One region of the Clostridium septicum genome, then DNA from elsewhere that is predicted to be linked to it. Evidence: a T-box and tRNA genes for the amino acid it is inferred to sense, from the RefSeq annotation. Region 1 holds a T-box; the other holds one or more tRNA genes.
What was found. The T-box of region 1 lies ahead of thrS (threonine--tRNA ligase). A T-box ahead of a tRNA ligase gene usually reads a tRNA of that ligase, here a tRNA-Thr.

Region 1 (8,197 bases):
TATATAGATGTTGATAAAGAGGGGTATTCCTTTAGGACATATAAAAACTTGTTATTACTAGGTGGTATAAAACAAAGAACAGGAGAAAATGAAAAAGGTGGTAGCTATGATGAATTAAGACGGGTTGCAAAAGAGTTATATCCAAAATCAAGAGAAAGATATCATTGGTCAGCTCAAGATTGTATGACCATAGATGGTATACCATATATAGGAAAATATTCTGATGAAACACCTAATATATATGTTGCTACAGGATTCAATAAGTGGGGCATGACAAGTTCTATGGTAGCAGCTATGATAATATCAGATATGATATTAGAAAAGGAAAATGATTTTTCAGAAATCTTTTCTCCAAAAAGATTTGATTTATCCTTATCAATAAATAATATTGCTAAAGATATAAGTGAAACAGCTAAAAACTTTATTGCACAAAAAATATATATTCCAAGTAGTAAGATAGAGCATATTAAAAATGGGCATGCTGGAATTATTGAATATAATGGAGAAAAGGTTGGTGTTTATAAAGACAATGAGGGAAAAGAATTTTTTGTAAGTACAAAATGTTCTCACTTAGGATGTCAATTACACTGGAATGCAGATGAATTAACATGGGATTGCCCATGTCATGGATCAAGATTTGATTATAAAGGAAGGTTAATAGGAGGTCCTGCAACTAAAGGACTTGTAGAAAATTAAACTTTATGGTGAATTTATCATTTATTTTGTTTGCAAAAAATCAATTTTCTTGTATAATCTATTATATTGATTAACAACTATTATTAAATGACAAAAACTATAATAATATGGGGACTATATTAATTATATTTAATAAAGTCCCCATATTATTATGCGAAATTATAAAAAAGTGGATTAACTAAATGTAAAGATAGGTAAAAATATAAGTTTAGCATTTAACGAAATAAATTCAATTACTCATGCACCATTTTTAAGTGGAGGAATTTATACACCATTAGAAAAGCTAAGTAAACAAGAAATTTACCAAGCTATTCATCATGAATTAGTAGCAAGTGCAATGGCTGTAAAGGCATGCCATGAAATTATTCCAGATGCTAAAATAGGGTGTATGATTTTAGGAATGCCTGTTTATCCACTTACGCCATCTCCAGATGATGCATGGGAAACTCTTAACAGAGAAAGAGAAAACTTTTTCTTTTCAGATATACAAGTACGTGGTTATTATCCATCATATTCAAAAAGATTTTTTAAGGAAAATAATATTAATTTAGATATTACTGAAGAAGATAGAGAAATATTAAAAAATACTGTAGATTTTATTTCATTTAGTTATTATATGAGTATTTGTGAATCTAGTGATAAATCTATTGAAGCTGGTGAAGGAAATATTATTGGAGGAGTACCTAATCCTTATTTAGAAGCAAGTGAATGGGGATGTATTGATTTAGTAAGTTTTACAACTGCACAATTAAAGAAACGTTATGGATTTATTTATGTAGATCGTAATGATGATGGAACAGGAACTTTAAAACGTTATAAGAAAAAAAGTTTTAATTGGTATAAAGAAGTAATTGCAAGTAATGGAGATATTAAGGCATTACTTTCTGATGGGAATATTTAAAATATAAATGTATAATCAATAAAAATATCCTAAGTTAATAGGTTTTATATAACCTTATGACCTAGGATATTTTTATTATAAAATCTTTAAGTGGCAAAGAAGATATATTTACACTTGTTAAAATCTACTTTAATTTAGCATCTAATTCATTTGATATTGCAAGATTATAAATATAAGCATTATTAACTTCATTTATAAAATCTACTTTAAGATCATCAGATAAATTAATTTCAGCTAACATATTATGGTATTTCATAACATATCCTCTTAAATCATTAATATCAGCAAATTGATAATAGTTTAATCCTTCATTTGAAATTTTATAATTTGTACTTAATAATGAAAGGAAGGTTCTACCTCCAAATAAGTCAGCTAAGAATCTTGTATAAGCATATGCAACTAAAAGCTCAGGTTTAGTTTTAGATAATTCTTCTATTTTTGATATACAAGCTTCAGTAGAAGCTAATAATTTCATTGATTTTAACTTATCACCTAATAAGAAATCTAAATCTTTTCTTATAAGTTCAGAACGATATAATTCTTTTGTAACAAAAGGATTAACAACATTATTTCCTTCATTTTTATCTAAGGCATCTTCAATAGCCTTGTACATCTTTTCAAGATTATAAATATATTCAGCATAACCTTCAACAGATGCATTTCCATCTACTAATTTTTTTATATATCCTGTATTTTCAGCTGCACTATGTAATAAAGAAGTTTTTTCTCTTATATCCATCATAAATTTCATTTTTTTCACCTCATATAATTAAAATTAACTTTAATGATAATTTATATCAACAGAAAATAATTATCAAATATCAAAAAAGCTTTATATATCTAATTCTGATTAAAATACTAAGATATTCTTGTTATTTCTTTAATGTTCATAATATTTCATATTTTAAAATTAAGTCATATCTACATAAGCCACAAATATATATTTGCCTAAAATGAGTTAAATTTATACTAGTATTTTTAATATCCTTAAAATGGATTATAAATTAATTAGCTGGAGTTTATTTCAATACAAAATCATATTTAGGGTGGGATAATAAAACTATTGTACCTACTAAAGTTATATTTGATTTTTTAGCAATTGCAATAGGTGGGGAATTAAAATGTAGTGAAGAAAGTATAAAAATTCTAAGATAGAATAAAGCAATTAGCAAATTGATATATAAAATAGTAGTATTGATTTAAGTAAAATAGTTTAGAATGGTATAGGTATTTACAATATACTACAAAAGGGCTATAATTTAGTTAATATAAATTAGGTGCACATAATTTAAAATTAAATACTAAATAAGCTAAGAAAGGGAAAAGTATTATAGAATACAGTTTTTAGGGAGGAAATATCATGGACTGAAAATATTTCTAAATATGCCTATAAGAAAAACTACCCTGGAGCTATGATTGATTAGCTAAAACTAGTGAAATGTCATCGGCGAAAGTCGTTAAAGATATAGAGAAGAATTGAATTGTTTAATTCAATTTGGGTGGAACCACGGATAATTGCATTCGTCCCAAGCAGGGATGAGTGCTTTTTTTATTCTTTAGGAAATTATATCAATATTTAAATTAGTAGGAAACTTAATTGTGATTTTAAAACTAAGAATATTTATCTAAAAAATAAAAAATAAAATTAAGTATGTGTGGCTTAGCTTCTTCTCAGACAAGTTCAGAGGAAACATATAAGTGAAAAAATTAAATTTTAAGTAGGAGGTAAAAGAATGAGTATAAAAGTAAGACTTAATGATGGATCAATAAGAGAAATAGATGATAATTCAACTGTTCTTGATCTTGCAAAATCAATTAGCAGAAATTTAGGAAAAGCAGCAATAGTTGGGGAAGTTAATAAAACCCAGGTTGATTTAGATTATAAACTAAAAAATAATGACGAGGTAAATATTTTAACAGCAGATGATGAAAAAGCAGTTGAAGTTATCAGACATTCTACCTCTCATATATTAGCACAAGCTGTAAAGAGAATTTATAAAGATGCAAAACTAGCTATAGGACCTTCAATAGAAAATGGATTTTATTATGATTTTGATATAGAGACTCCTTTAACTACAGAGGATTTACAAAAAATTGAAAAAGAAATGAATAATATAATTAAGGAAAACTTAGAGTTTGAAAGAATTGATATTCCAAGAGAAGATGCTATAAAGCTAATGGAAGAAAAAAATGAACCATATAAGGTAGAATTAATAAGGGATTTACCAGAGGATGAAAAAATTTCTTTATATAAACAAGGGGAGCATATTGACCTTTGTAGAGGACCCCATATTAAATCAACAAAATATGTAAAAGCTTTTAAGTTAACAAGTGTAGCAGGAGCATATTGGAGAGGAAACGAAAAAAATAAGATGCTACAAAGAGTATATGGTGTAGCATTTTCAAATAAAGAATTACTAGAAAAGTATCTTCATAATTTAGAAGAAGCTAAGAAAAGAGATCATAGAAAGCTAGGAAAGGAATTAAAGCTATTTACATTTATGAATGAGGGACCAGGATTCCCATTCTTCCTACCTAAGGGTGTAGTCCTTAAAAATACTTTAATTGATTTTTGGAGAAAACTTCATTATGATGCTGGATATGTTGAAGTTGAAACACCAATTATGCTTAATAAAAATTTATGGGAAACTTCAGGACATTGGTATCACTATAAAGAAAATATGTATACTTCAATGATCGATGAAGAAGAATTTGCATTAAAACCAATGAATTGTCCAGGTGGAATGTTAGTTTATAAATCAGAAGCCCATTCATATAGAGATTTTCCAATGAGAGTTGGAGAACTTGGAAGAGTTCATAGACATGAACTTTCAGGAGCATTACATGGTCTTATGAGAGTTAGAGCATTTACTCAAGATGATGCCCATATTTTCATGTTACCAGATCAAATAAAATCTGAAATAAAAGGTGTAATAGACCTTATTGATAAAGTATATTCTATATTTGGATTTAAATACAGCATTGAATTATCTACAAGACCAGAAGACTCTATGGGAAGTGATGAAGACTGGAATTTAGCAGAAGAATCATTAAAGGGAGCATTAAATGAACTGAATTTAGATTATATAATAAATGAAGGTGACGGAGCATTTTATGGTCCTAAAATAGATTTCCATCTTGAAGATAGTTTAGGTAGAACTTGGCAATGTGGAACAATTCAATTAGACTTCCAACTTCCACAAAGATTTGAACTAGACTATATAGGTAAAGATGGAGAAAAGCATAGACCAATAGTTATTCATAGAGTAATATTCGGAAGCATAGAAAGATTTATAGGAATATTAATTGAACACTTTGCAGGTAAATTCCCAACATGGCTTGCTCCAGTTCAAGTTAAAATACTACCAATATCAGATAAATTCAACACTTATTCAGAAGAAGTTAAAAATAAATTAATTGAAAATGGAATAAGAGTTGAAATGGATTCTAGAAGCGAAAAAATAGGATATAAAATAAGAGAAGCTAGAAATGAAAGAATTCCTTATATTGTTGTTATTGGAGAAAAAGAAGTAAGTGAAAATAAAATTTCTATGCGTAGTAGAAAAAATGGTGAAGAAGGTAGCATGGAATTAGAAGAGTTAATTAAAAGAATTAAAAATGAAGTTGAAAATAAAGAATTATAGAATTTAATTAATTGTATATATTTTAATATAATATTAATTAAATTAAAGAGAAACATGAATGGAATTTTATTTAGGAAAAGAAGTTAAGGTTATAATAGATAGGAAATTAGGATCTAAACATCCAAAACATAATTTGATATATATATTAAACTATGGATATATTCCTAATACCATTTCTGGTGATGGAGAAGAGATTGATGCATATATTATTGGAGGATTTGAGACTTTAGAAAAGTTTCATAGGTATGTTGTAGGAATAGTTAAAAGAGAAGATGACATTGAAGATACACTAGTTGTATGTAAGGAATTAAGTAAATATAATAAGGAACAAATCCAATCCCTAGTAGAGTTTCAAGAAAGATTTTTAATTCACAAATAATGAACATAAAAGCCATATTATAAAATATTAATTTATAAAGCTTTATATAAAAAAGAAGTAAATAATTTAATTGGAACACCTATTAAATTATTTAGGTATGGAGAATTAATTGATTTTGATAAAGATAATATACCAGAAATGGTAATGTTATATGATAAGAAAGTCCTGCTATATAATATAAAAGATGGTAAGGTAGAGGCTGTTTATGAAAAGAGATTGGGGTCTAGATATGGTCAAAGTGATGTATCTTATAGACTAGGTATTAATACTAAAGATGAAAAGATAAGTATTATAAATTATGACTCTAAAAATGCATGGCAAGAGGAACTTATAGAGATCATTACATTAGAAAATGGTAAAGTTGTAATCAAAAAGCTTTATGCAAAAGCAAAAAAAGATAATGATATTCCTGTTAGAGACAATTTGGTTGAATTTTTTATAGATGATAAACCTATAACATTAGATAATTATAATAGTATATATAATTCAACTGTTAAACACCATGTGCTCCAGGACTTATTTATGCAACTGGCAGTGAAATTAATGCAGTTATTTTGCATACTATTTTAAGTGGATTGGTAGGATCAGCTTTTGCAGGAAGTTCGGTAATTTGGGAAATGGATAATTGGAGTATAGCAAAATCAAAAAAATAAATTCAAAATTTAAATAGATTTGGTTTAATTATAAAATTGTTAAAACTACTGAATTAAAGATTGTGGTACTCCCTTGAAATTAATTTACAAATATAGGATAAAGGCTTATTATTAAAATATAAAAAGGTATTTAAAATAATTATGGGGGAGTAGTTATGGATAAATGGAATAATAAAGCTACTTATCAAAAGATAAATAGGATAGTTGATATTATAGGAATAGCATTAATTATAAGTTTAGTTGTAATTACATTAGTAGCGTGGAAAAATGCACCTGATATTGTGCCAACTCATTATAATTTTAGTGGAGAAGTTGATGGATATGGTTCAAAAAATACAATGCTTATTTTATTACCTATAGTTGTTATAGTTTATATTCCAATGGCAGTTTTATCTAAGTATCCTGAAGTATATAATTATTGTGTTGATATAAATCCAATAAATAAAGAAAAGCAATATTTAATGGCATCAACATTTATAAGAATTATTAATGTTGAAACAGTAGCTATGTTCTTTTATGTTCAGTTAAAGATGGTAATGGGAATGAGTTCAGGATCAAAGAATTTATCAATGGCATTTTTACCTATATCTTTAATTATTATATTTGGAACTATTGGAATCTATATTAGAAAATCAATAAAAAATAAGTAATAAGTTAGAGCAGATTAGAGTAAATTTAAATAAGTAGTTAATTTTATATAGAGTTGTAATAAAAAGTACTTAGTTTATAATTAATAAAAATAAACTAAGTATTTTTTATTAATTTAGCCAGGATAGTGTATTACAGCTTCATAAGATTCTTTAAATATCCAATCATTTGATAAGTCCTTACTTTCAAAAACTACTTTTTTATTGTTATTTAAATCTTGACCAAGAACTAATTTATACATACCATTTTCATAAGTTAAAGAGTCAACTTTACTTAAATAACTTACATCTTCAGTAATTTTATCTAAAGGTAAATTAAGTTCATTCCAAGAATCACCTTTATTATTACTTATAAATAACTTTGGAAATTTTTCATCCATTCCAGAATCAAGAGAAAGAACTCCTATAGTATTATCTAAAAAAGTAATTCCTGTTAGAGTGCTAGATGTATTAGAAAGTGGCAGCTCTTTTTGATTCCAAGTTAATCCACCATCATCAGTCAAGCATAGAATTTTAGCTTCTCCAGATCCCATACTCCAATCAGTTCCTAGTGCTAGATATCCATTTATTTCATCTGTAAAACCAATAATTCTTCTTGTAATTGGTTTTTCAAGATTTATATCTAGTTTAATATTGTTCCAGTTATTACCATCATTCTTTGATAATAAAAGAGTAGGGGATTCACCATATAAAAGTGCAATAATACCTCCAGGATTATCAGAAATATAATAACTATCTGGTGGAATTTCTATTCCTAATCTATAAAATTCTAATGTGCTAGAGAGATTTTCCTCTGATATAGGTATATCAATCCATGTTTCTCCATAGTCACGAGTAATTTTAATTTTATATCCATTTATATAATAATCTTTTTTCATAAAATTATTTTTGTTACCAGATAGACTTTCAGAATTAGCTGGAATACAATTATACATAATTTTATTTTCGCTAAGTGCTAAGCTTGAGCCAGAATATAGAGAAAATATAACAGATGTATGACCATTACTTTTCCCATACTTACCAGACTTATATTCATCAAAAGTAAATGTAGGAAATTTATCATTATTGTTAATGTTAACAATTGGTTCACCTTCTAATGGCTTTGTATTAGAATTATATCCAATACTATAGCTTGGAAAGTCAAGTTTTTCTATTTGTTCTTTAATAGGTATCATCTTTAATTGGGTATCTAAAAATGATATTTCATTATTTTCGTTATATATTTGAGGCAAAGTACTTTTAATATTAGATTTAGGACCAGCATAATTTAAAATTTT
Region 2 (8,197 bases), 1.0 Mb from region 1:
TGGGAATCTTACAAAAATCAACTAAGGGTAGCTTAGAAGATGAAATTGAAGAGTTAATAGCTAAGAGACAGGAAGCGAGAAAAAATAGAGATTTTGCTTTAGCAGACAAGATAAGAGATGATCTTAAAGCTAGAGATATAATTTTAGAAGATACTCCACAAGGGGTTAGATGGAAAAAAATTAATTAGAATAAAAGGCTGCAATATTGCAGCCTTTATTTAAAGGAGAGAAATCCATGTTAGATGATTTAAGAATTAGAGAATTTACAAAGGATGAGGCTAGGCAATTAAATCCATTACAATTAGCTTTAATTGGTGATGGTGTATATGAAGTATATATAAGAAACTATATACTTGCAAAAAACACTGGATTATCAGCACATAAAATGCATGTTAAAGCTATAGGATATGTTAAAGCTAAAAGTCAATCTATGATAATGCATAATATAGAAGATACGTTAACAGAAGAAGAATTATATATATATAAAAGAGGTAGAAATGCAAAATCAGCTACAGTACCTAAAAATGCAGATGTAAGAGATTATAGAAATGCTACTGGTTTTGAGGCTTTAGTTGGGTATCTATATTTAATAGGTGATAAGGATAAATTAACAAAAATTTTAGAAAGTAGCGTAACTATTGAATTAAACTAAAGAATATAAAAGTTAGGAGTGATTTAGATGACTAAAGGAAATAGAATGGAAAGAAAAAATGCTAGATTAGAAAGAGAAATCTTTTCAAGAAATAAAAACAATACAAAGAGAGATTTTAAAGAACCAAGAAAAGGTAGAGAGTATGGTGAAACTCAAAATTCTCAAAGATACATAGATAATAAAGAAGGATATGATAAAAAGGAATCTCCGATTAGAGAAGATTTAATTATCGGTAGAAATGCTGTAATGGAAGGGTTAAAAAGTGATAGAACAATAGAATGTTTATATATTGCTAAGGGTGATGTAGAAGGATCAATTAAAGCTATAATAAATATAGCAAAAGAAAAAAAAGTAGTTATAAAAGAAGTTGATAGAAAAAAATTAGATAGTATGAGTGAAGGCTTAAATCACCAAGGTGCAATAGCTTTAGTTACCCCATTTAAATATTGCCAAGTTCATGACATATTGGCTATAGCAAAAGAAAAGAATGAAGATCCGTTTATAATAATTTTAGATGAAATAGAAGATCCACACAATTTAGGTTCAATAATAAGGACTGCGGAATTATGTGGTGCACATGGAATAATAATACCTAAAAGAAGAAATGTTGGTATAACTTCAACGGTATATAAGTGTTCGGTAGGTGCTATAGAACATATGAATATAGCTAAGGTGACAAATATAAATGCTGTAATAGATGAATTAAAAGAGTCAGGAGTTTGGATATATGGTGCTGATATAGCAGGAGTGGAATATAGTTATCAAGTTAACTTTAATGGACCTTGTGCTATAATTATTGGAAGTGAAGGAAGAGGTATATCTAAATTAACATTAAAAAAGTGCGACAAATTAGTTAAAATTCCGATGATAGGAAAAATTAACTCTTTAAATGCTTCAGTTGCAGGTGGTATAATGATGTATGAAGTATTAAAGGGTAGGTTATCAAAATAATTTTTAATAATAAAAGAGGTAAATTGTGAAGATCATATTTGTTGATGGATACAATGTAGTTAATAGCTGGCCTAATTTAAAATCAGAAAAAGAACATAATTTTCAAGGGACAAGACAAAACTTAATAGATATATTGCATAATTATGGAGTTTATAACGATTGTAAAATTGTTATAGTATTTGATGCTCATAAAGTAAGTGGAAGTATAGAAAAGAAAGAATTTATTAATAAAAATATAAGTGTAGTTTTTACCAAAGATGGAGAAACAGCAGATGCTTATATAGAAAGGGAAGTTCACAGCTTAGGAAGAAAATTTGAAGTTTATGTAGTAACTTCAGATTGGTTAGAACAGCAAACTATATTTCAAAGAGGTGCTATAAGAATATCAGCTTTAGAATTTTATAATGACATAATACAGACAGAATTAAGAATAAACAATAAAGCAAAGAAAAATATTACCGATAATAAAAATCATTTAGGTGATAATGTAAATAGTGAAGTTTTGATTAAATTGGAAGCTATGAGAAGAAGTAAATAGATTAAATGAATAAAATAATTCCAATAGGACATAATGTTAGAAAAATATATGGGTTTGAGGGGGAAAAAAGGTGGATAATAAGGGATATGTTGTAGAAACTTTTACAAACTTTGAAGACAAGTTAGATGAAGAAATTGTAGTTGAATCCCAGAAAGGAAATGTAAGAGCTCAAGAATATTTAATATCTAAATATGAAAATTTTGTAAAATCAAAATCAAAATCTTATTTTCTTATAGGGGCAGATAAAGAGGATATATATCAAGAAGGAATGATTGGTTTATATAAAGCTATTAGAGATTTCAAGCCAGATAAATTAACTAGCTTTAAAGCTTTTGCAGAATTATGTGTAACTAGACAGATTATAACTGCCATAAAAACGGCTACAAGACAAAAACATATTCCTTTAAATACATATGTATCATTAAATAAACCAATTTATGAGGAAGAATCTGATAGAACCTTATTAGATATAATTTCTGGATTTAGAATAAGTGATCCAGAAGAACTTATAATAGGTGAAGAACAAATGAAACGCATAGAAGGGGAAATGCAAAAAGTTTTATCAAGTTTAGAAATGGAAGTGCTACAGTCATATTTAGATGGGAAATCTTATCAAGAAATTGCATGCGATTTAGACAGGCAATCAAAGTCTATAGATAATGCATTACAAAGAGTAAAAAGAAAACTTGAAAAATGTTTGTATACACAGAAATAAAGTGAATATTTTTTATTGACAAAGGTTTTGAAAAATAGTAAACTTTATAATTGGTATATTAAACTATAAAGCAAGCAAGAGTGCTCACGTAGCTCAGTCGGTAGAGCGTCGCCTTGGTAAGGCGGAGGTCGTCGGTTCAATCCCGATCGTGAGCTCCAATATAGTTGAGCTTTACTTAGGTAATAATCAACATATTTTAGAAAGTACAAAACGCTAGGCAAAGTTTATTACAAAGATTAAAGGAGGAATTTACAATGGCAAAGCAAAAATTCGAAAGAAGTAAACCACACGTAAACATTGGAACAATCGGTCACGTAGACCACGGTAAGACAACATTAACAGCTGCAATCACAACTGTTTTAGCAAACAGAGGATTAGCAGAATCATTCAAATATGATGAAATTGATAAGGCTCCAGAAGAAAAAGAAAGAGGAATCACAATCAATACAGCACACGTTGAATACCAAACAGACAACAGACACTATGCACACGTTGACTGTCCAGGACATGCTGACTACGTTAAGAACATGATCACTGGAGCAGCACAAATGGATGGAGCAATCCTAGTTTGTTCAGCAGCAGACGGTCCAATGCCACAAACAAGAGAACATATACTACTAGCATCAAGAGTTGGTGTTGACTATATCGTAGTATTCTTAAACAAGGCAGATATGGTAGATGACGAAGAATTATTAGAATTAGTAGAAATGGAAGTTAGAGAATTATTATCAGAATACAACTTCCCAGGAGATGATATTCCAGTAATCAAGGGATCAGCTTTAGTAGCATTAGAAAACCCAACAGATGAAAAATCAATCGCTCCAATCTTAGAATTAATGGAAGCAGTAGATAGCTACATTCCAACACCAGAAAGAGCAACAGATAAGCCATTCTTAATGCCAGTAGAAGATGTATTCACAATAACTGGTAGAGGAACAGTTGCAACAGGAAGAGTTGAAAGAGGAGTTCTTCATGTAGGAGACGAAGTAGAAATCGTTGGATTATCAGAAGAAAGCAGAAAAGTAGTAGTAACAGGAATAGAAATGTTCAGAAAGTTACTAGACGAAGCACAAGCTGGAGATAATGTTGGAGTACTTTTAAGAGGTGTTCAAAGAACAGATATCGAAAGAGGTCAAGTATTAGCAAAGACTGGATCAGTTAAGCCACACAGCAAGTTCGTAGGTCAAGTATACGTACTTAAGAAAGAAGAAGGTGGAAGACATACTCCATTCTTCGATGGATACAGACCACAATTCTACTTCAGAACAACAGACGTTACTGGATCAATCAAATTACCAGACGGAATGGAAATGGTTATGCCAGGAGACCACATTGATATGAACGTTGAATTAATCACTCAAGTAGCAATGGATGAAGGATTAAGATTCGCTATCAGAGAAGGTGGAAGAACTGTAGGTTCAGGAGTTGTTACTAGCATAATAGAATAAGATATATATAACATTATAAGTATAGGACTGGGTTTGTTTACCTAGTCCTTTACAAGGGTTGATATATTGACATAATACTTCATTTGTGATAATGTGTTTAAGTAATTAACGAAAAGAATAACATTAGAGCAAATAAGTTTTGATATTATTTACGATAAACTGGAGGTGCAGACTGTGAGAGTAAAGATAACTTTAGCATGCACAGAGTGTAAGCAAAGAAATTACAATTCAATGAAGAACAAAAAGAATAACCCAGACAGATTAGACATGCAAAAATACTGCAAGTTCTGTAAGAAGCATACACTTCATAGAGAAACTAAATAATTAGCTGATATAGTAATTACACATGCTCACGAAAAATAAGGATGTGAAGTATAATGGCTGTTAAGGAAAATGTAAATTTAACTAAAAATCCATCAGAAAAAGGTGGAATATCTAAATTTTTTAGAGAGGTTAAGGCAGAAATTAAAAGAATAACTTGGCCTTCTAAAAATGACACTAAGAAAGCGTTAATTGCAGTTGGCGTAGTAGCTCTAATATATATAATATTAGTAGGCGGGTTAGATTATATTTTTCAAAACCTCTTTGAATTACTGTTTAAATTAAAATAAGGAGGTTTAGGTGGTTTTCACCTATAAGAAAATATGAGTGATAGAGCAAGATGGTATGTTGTACACACATACTCAGGCTATGAAAACAAAGTAAAAGCAAATCTTGAAAAGACCATCGAAAATAGAAATCTTCAAAGCTTGCTTCAAGATATACAAGTACCTATGGAGGAAGTAATAGAAGAGAAAGATGGTAAACAAAAGATTTCTCTTAAAAAGAAATTTCCTGGATATGTGTTAGTAAAGATGCTAATGACAGATGAATCATGGTACGTGGTTAGAAACACAAGAGGAGTAACAGGATTTGTTGGTCCGGCTTCAAAACCAGTGCCACTTACTGATGAAGAAGTTGAATCAATGGGAGTTATAGAAGCGCCTATCGAAATCGACTTAGAAGTAGGAGAAAGTATAAGAGTTATCTCAGGGCCATTAAAAGAATTTGTGGCAACTATTCAAGAGATAAATCTAGAAAAACGCAAAATAAAAGCGTCAATTGATATGTTCGGCAGAGAAACTCTAGCTGAATTAGATTTTACACAAGTTGAAAAATTAGTTTAATAATTATAAGCTAATGTTTTAATAAAGTGGGAGGACTAAAAAGTCCGTATTACCACAGTATAGGAGGAAAAATACATGGCTAAGAAAGTAACAGGAATGATCAAACTTCAACTTGCTGCAGGTAAGGCAACACCAGCACCACCAGTTGGTCCAGCATTAGGTCAACACGGTGTTAATATTATGGGTTTCTGTAAGGAGTTCAATGCAAAAACTGCTAACCAAGCTGGATTAATAATACCAGTAGTTATAACAGTTTACCAAGATAGATCTTTTAGTTTTATCTTAAAGACTCCTCCAGCAGCAGTTCTTATTAAAAAGGAATTAGGACTAGAAAGTGGTTCAGGAGTTCCAAACAGAACTAAGGTTGGTAAGTTATCAAAGGATCAAGTAAGAAAGATTGCTGAAATGAAGATGCCAGACTTAAATGCAGCTACAATAGAAACAGCTATGAGCATGATCGAAGGTACTGCAAGAAGTATGGGAGTAACTATTGAAGAGTAATTCGTAAAAACGTGGGAGGTAAAAACCGTTAACACCACAAAGGAGGCTAATTATGGGAAAGAATTATATTGAAAGTGCAAAATTAATAGATAAGAACGTTCTATATACTCCATCAGAAGCTTTAGACCTAGCTGTTAAAACTGCAAAGGCTAAATTTGATGAAACTATAGAATTACACGTTAGATTAGGGGTTGACCCAAGACATGCTGATCAACAAGTTAGAGGAGCAGTAGTTCTTCCTAACGGAACTGGTAAAACAGTAAGAGTATTAGTATTTGCTAAAGGCGAAAAGGCTAAAGAAGCTCAAGAAGCTGGAGCAGATTTCGTTGGAGCTGAAGATTTAGTTCAAAAGATCCAAAGCGAAAACTGGTTCGACTATGATGTAGTTGTTGCTACACCAGATATGATGGGTGTAGTTGGTAGAATTGGTAGAGTTTTAGGACCTAAAGGATTAATGCCAAACCCAAAATCAGGTACAGTTACATTTGATGTTGCTAAGGCAATAGCTGAAATAAAAGCTGGTAAGGTAGAATACAGAGTAGATAAAACTGCTATCGTTCACTGCCCAATTGGTAAGAAGTCATTTGGAGTTGAAAAATTACAACAAAACTTCCAAGCTTTAATGGATGCTTTAATCAAGGCTAAGCCAGCAGCTGCTAAGGGACAATACGTTAAATCAGTATCAGTTTCAAGCACAATGGGACCTGGAGCAAAAGTTAACCCAACAAAAGTTTTAGATTAGTATTGACATCATAGAATTTATGTAATATAATAAGTTCTGTTGTAAAAGAGAATACTGTTTCCAAAGACAGTAGGTGCCGAAAGGTTTAAAATAATTGCCTACCTAGGAATACCGAGGTTTGTAATTATTGGTCTTCCTACGTCGATGGGAAGGCCTTTCTTAATATAAAATTGCAGTTTAAAAACTGTGAGGAGGTGGACACACAGTAATGAACAAGAATAGACAAATAAAAGAAGCTAAAGTAGCTGAAATTAAAGAAAAACTTGAAAAAGCTCAAGCAGTAGTTTTAGCTGACTATCAAGGTTTAACAGTTGAAGAAGATACAGCTTTAAGAAAATCTTTAAGAGAAGCTGGTGTTGAATACAAAGTTTATAAGAATAGCTTAGTGACATTAGCTGCTAAGGAATTAGGAATAAACGGTGTAGAAGAATATTTAGCAGGACCAGTTTCAATAGCATTCGGATACGAAGATGCTACAGCTCCTGCAAGAGTGTTACACACATTTGCTAAGGATCATAAGAAATTAGAGCTAAAAGCTGGTATAGTAGAAGGAACTATCTACAATAAGGCAGAAGTTGAACAACTTGCTACAATACCACCAAAAGAAGTTCTTATTGCAAAACTTCTTGGAAGCTTCAAGGCTCCATTATCAAACCTTGCATACTTATTAAATGCAATTAAAGAAAAAAAAGAATCAGAATCAGCTGAATAATAACTGATTAAAAAATTTGGAGGTGCAATTATAATGACAAGAGAAGATATAATTCAAGCTATTAAAGAAATGAGCGTTTTAGATTTAAATGAATTAGTAAAAGCTTGCGAAGAGGAATTCGGAGTAAGCGCTGCTGCTCCAGTAGCAGTTGCAGGTGGTGCAGTTGCAGGTGGTGCTGCTGCTGAAGAAAAGACTGAATTTGATGTAATATTAGCTAATGCTGGTGGACAAAAAATAAAGGTTATCAAAGTAGTTAGAGAATTAACTGGATTAGGATTAAAAGAAGCTAAGGAAATAGTTGATGGAGCTCCTAAGACACTTAAGGAAGCTGTATCAAAAGAAGATGCTGAAGACATGAAAGCTAAATTAGCTGAAGTTGGAGCAGAAGTAGAAATTAAGTAATTTCAACTTTATATAAAAAGGTGCTGTAATGGCACCTTTTTAATTGCCTAAATGAAGCTATATAAAATATCAAATTCCTGGGATACTTTATATAGTTTTATATATATTGTTTTTCATATAAGGAAATTAAATTATACTAAAAAAGAAATGAAACAAATAATAAATTATTGACAATGTAAAACAATTATGATACTATCATAAAATGTACTATTCAATATGGATAAGTATATATTCATGTTGAGACTGTGTATAATCAAGAAAAGAAGTGGTTATACTAATAAGTGATGCTGTCCGAAAGTATAAGTCCTTAGGGAAAGTATGCTTTTGGTTATTTTAGTTTTATACAAGGGGTGAAAATTCATGGTACATC

Region 2: it has a tRNA-Thr gene. The T-box ahead of thrS (threonine--tRNA ligase) is inferred to sense a tRNA for this amino acid. The anticodon was not compared.

The regions. Positions count from the first base shown of each region.
Region 1 covers NZ_CP023671.1:974,777-982,973, reverse strand. The annotation lists gene CP523_RS04300 (FAD-dependent oxidoreductase) at 1-696, shown strand, start outside; partial or broken gene CP523_RS04295 (family 1 glycosylhydrolase) at 905-1,597, shown strand; gene CP523_RS04290 (biliverdin-producing heme oxygenase) at 1,722-2,348, opposite strand; T-box leader at 2,901-3,129, shown strand; gene thrS (threonine--tRNA ligase) at 3,331-5,241, shown strand; gene CP523_RS04280 (inorganic diphosphatase) at 5,300-5,620, shown strand; gene CP523_RS04275 (hypothetical protein) at 5,765-6,190, shown strand; gene CP523_RS04270 (DUF3021 domain-containing protein) at 6,175-6,273, shown strand; gene CP523_RS04265 (DUF1648 domain-containing protein) at 6,429-6,923, shown strand; gene CP523_RS04260 (WD40/YVTN/BNR-like repeat-containing protein) at 7,037-8,197, opposite strand, start outside.
Region 2 covers NZ_CP023671.1:1,987,245-1,995,441, forward strand. The annotation lists gene cysS (cysteine--tRNA ligase) at 1-188, shown strand, start outside; gene CP523_RS08885 (Mini-ribonuclease 3) at 236-652, shown strand; gene rlmB (23S rRNA (guanosine(2251)-2'-O)-methyltransferase RlmB) at 680-1,603, shown strand; gene CP523_RS08895 (NYN domain-containing protein) at 1,629-2,141, shown strand; gene sigH (RNA polymerase sporulation sigma factor SigH) at 2,212-2,856, shown strand; tRNA gene CP523_RS08905 (tRNA-Thr) at 2,939-3,014, shown strand; gene tuf (elongation factor Tu) at 3,111-4,304, shown strand; gene rpmG (50S ribosomal protein L33) at 4,479-4,628, shown strand; gene secE (preprotein translocase subunit SecE) at 4,682-4,915, shown strand; gene nusG (transcription termination/antitermination protein NusG) at 4,949-5,470, shown strand; gene rplK (50S ribosomal protein L11) at 5,546-5,971, shown strand; gene rplA (50S ribosomal protein L1) at 6,024-6,713, shown strand; ribosomal protein L10 leader region at 6,756-6,883, shown strand; gene rplJ (50S ribosomal protein L10) at 6,922-7,425, shown strand; gene rplL (50S ribosomal protein L7/L12) at 7,459-7,827, shown strand; gene rpoB (DNA-directed RNA polymerase subunit beta) at 8,188-8,197, shown strand, end outside.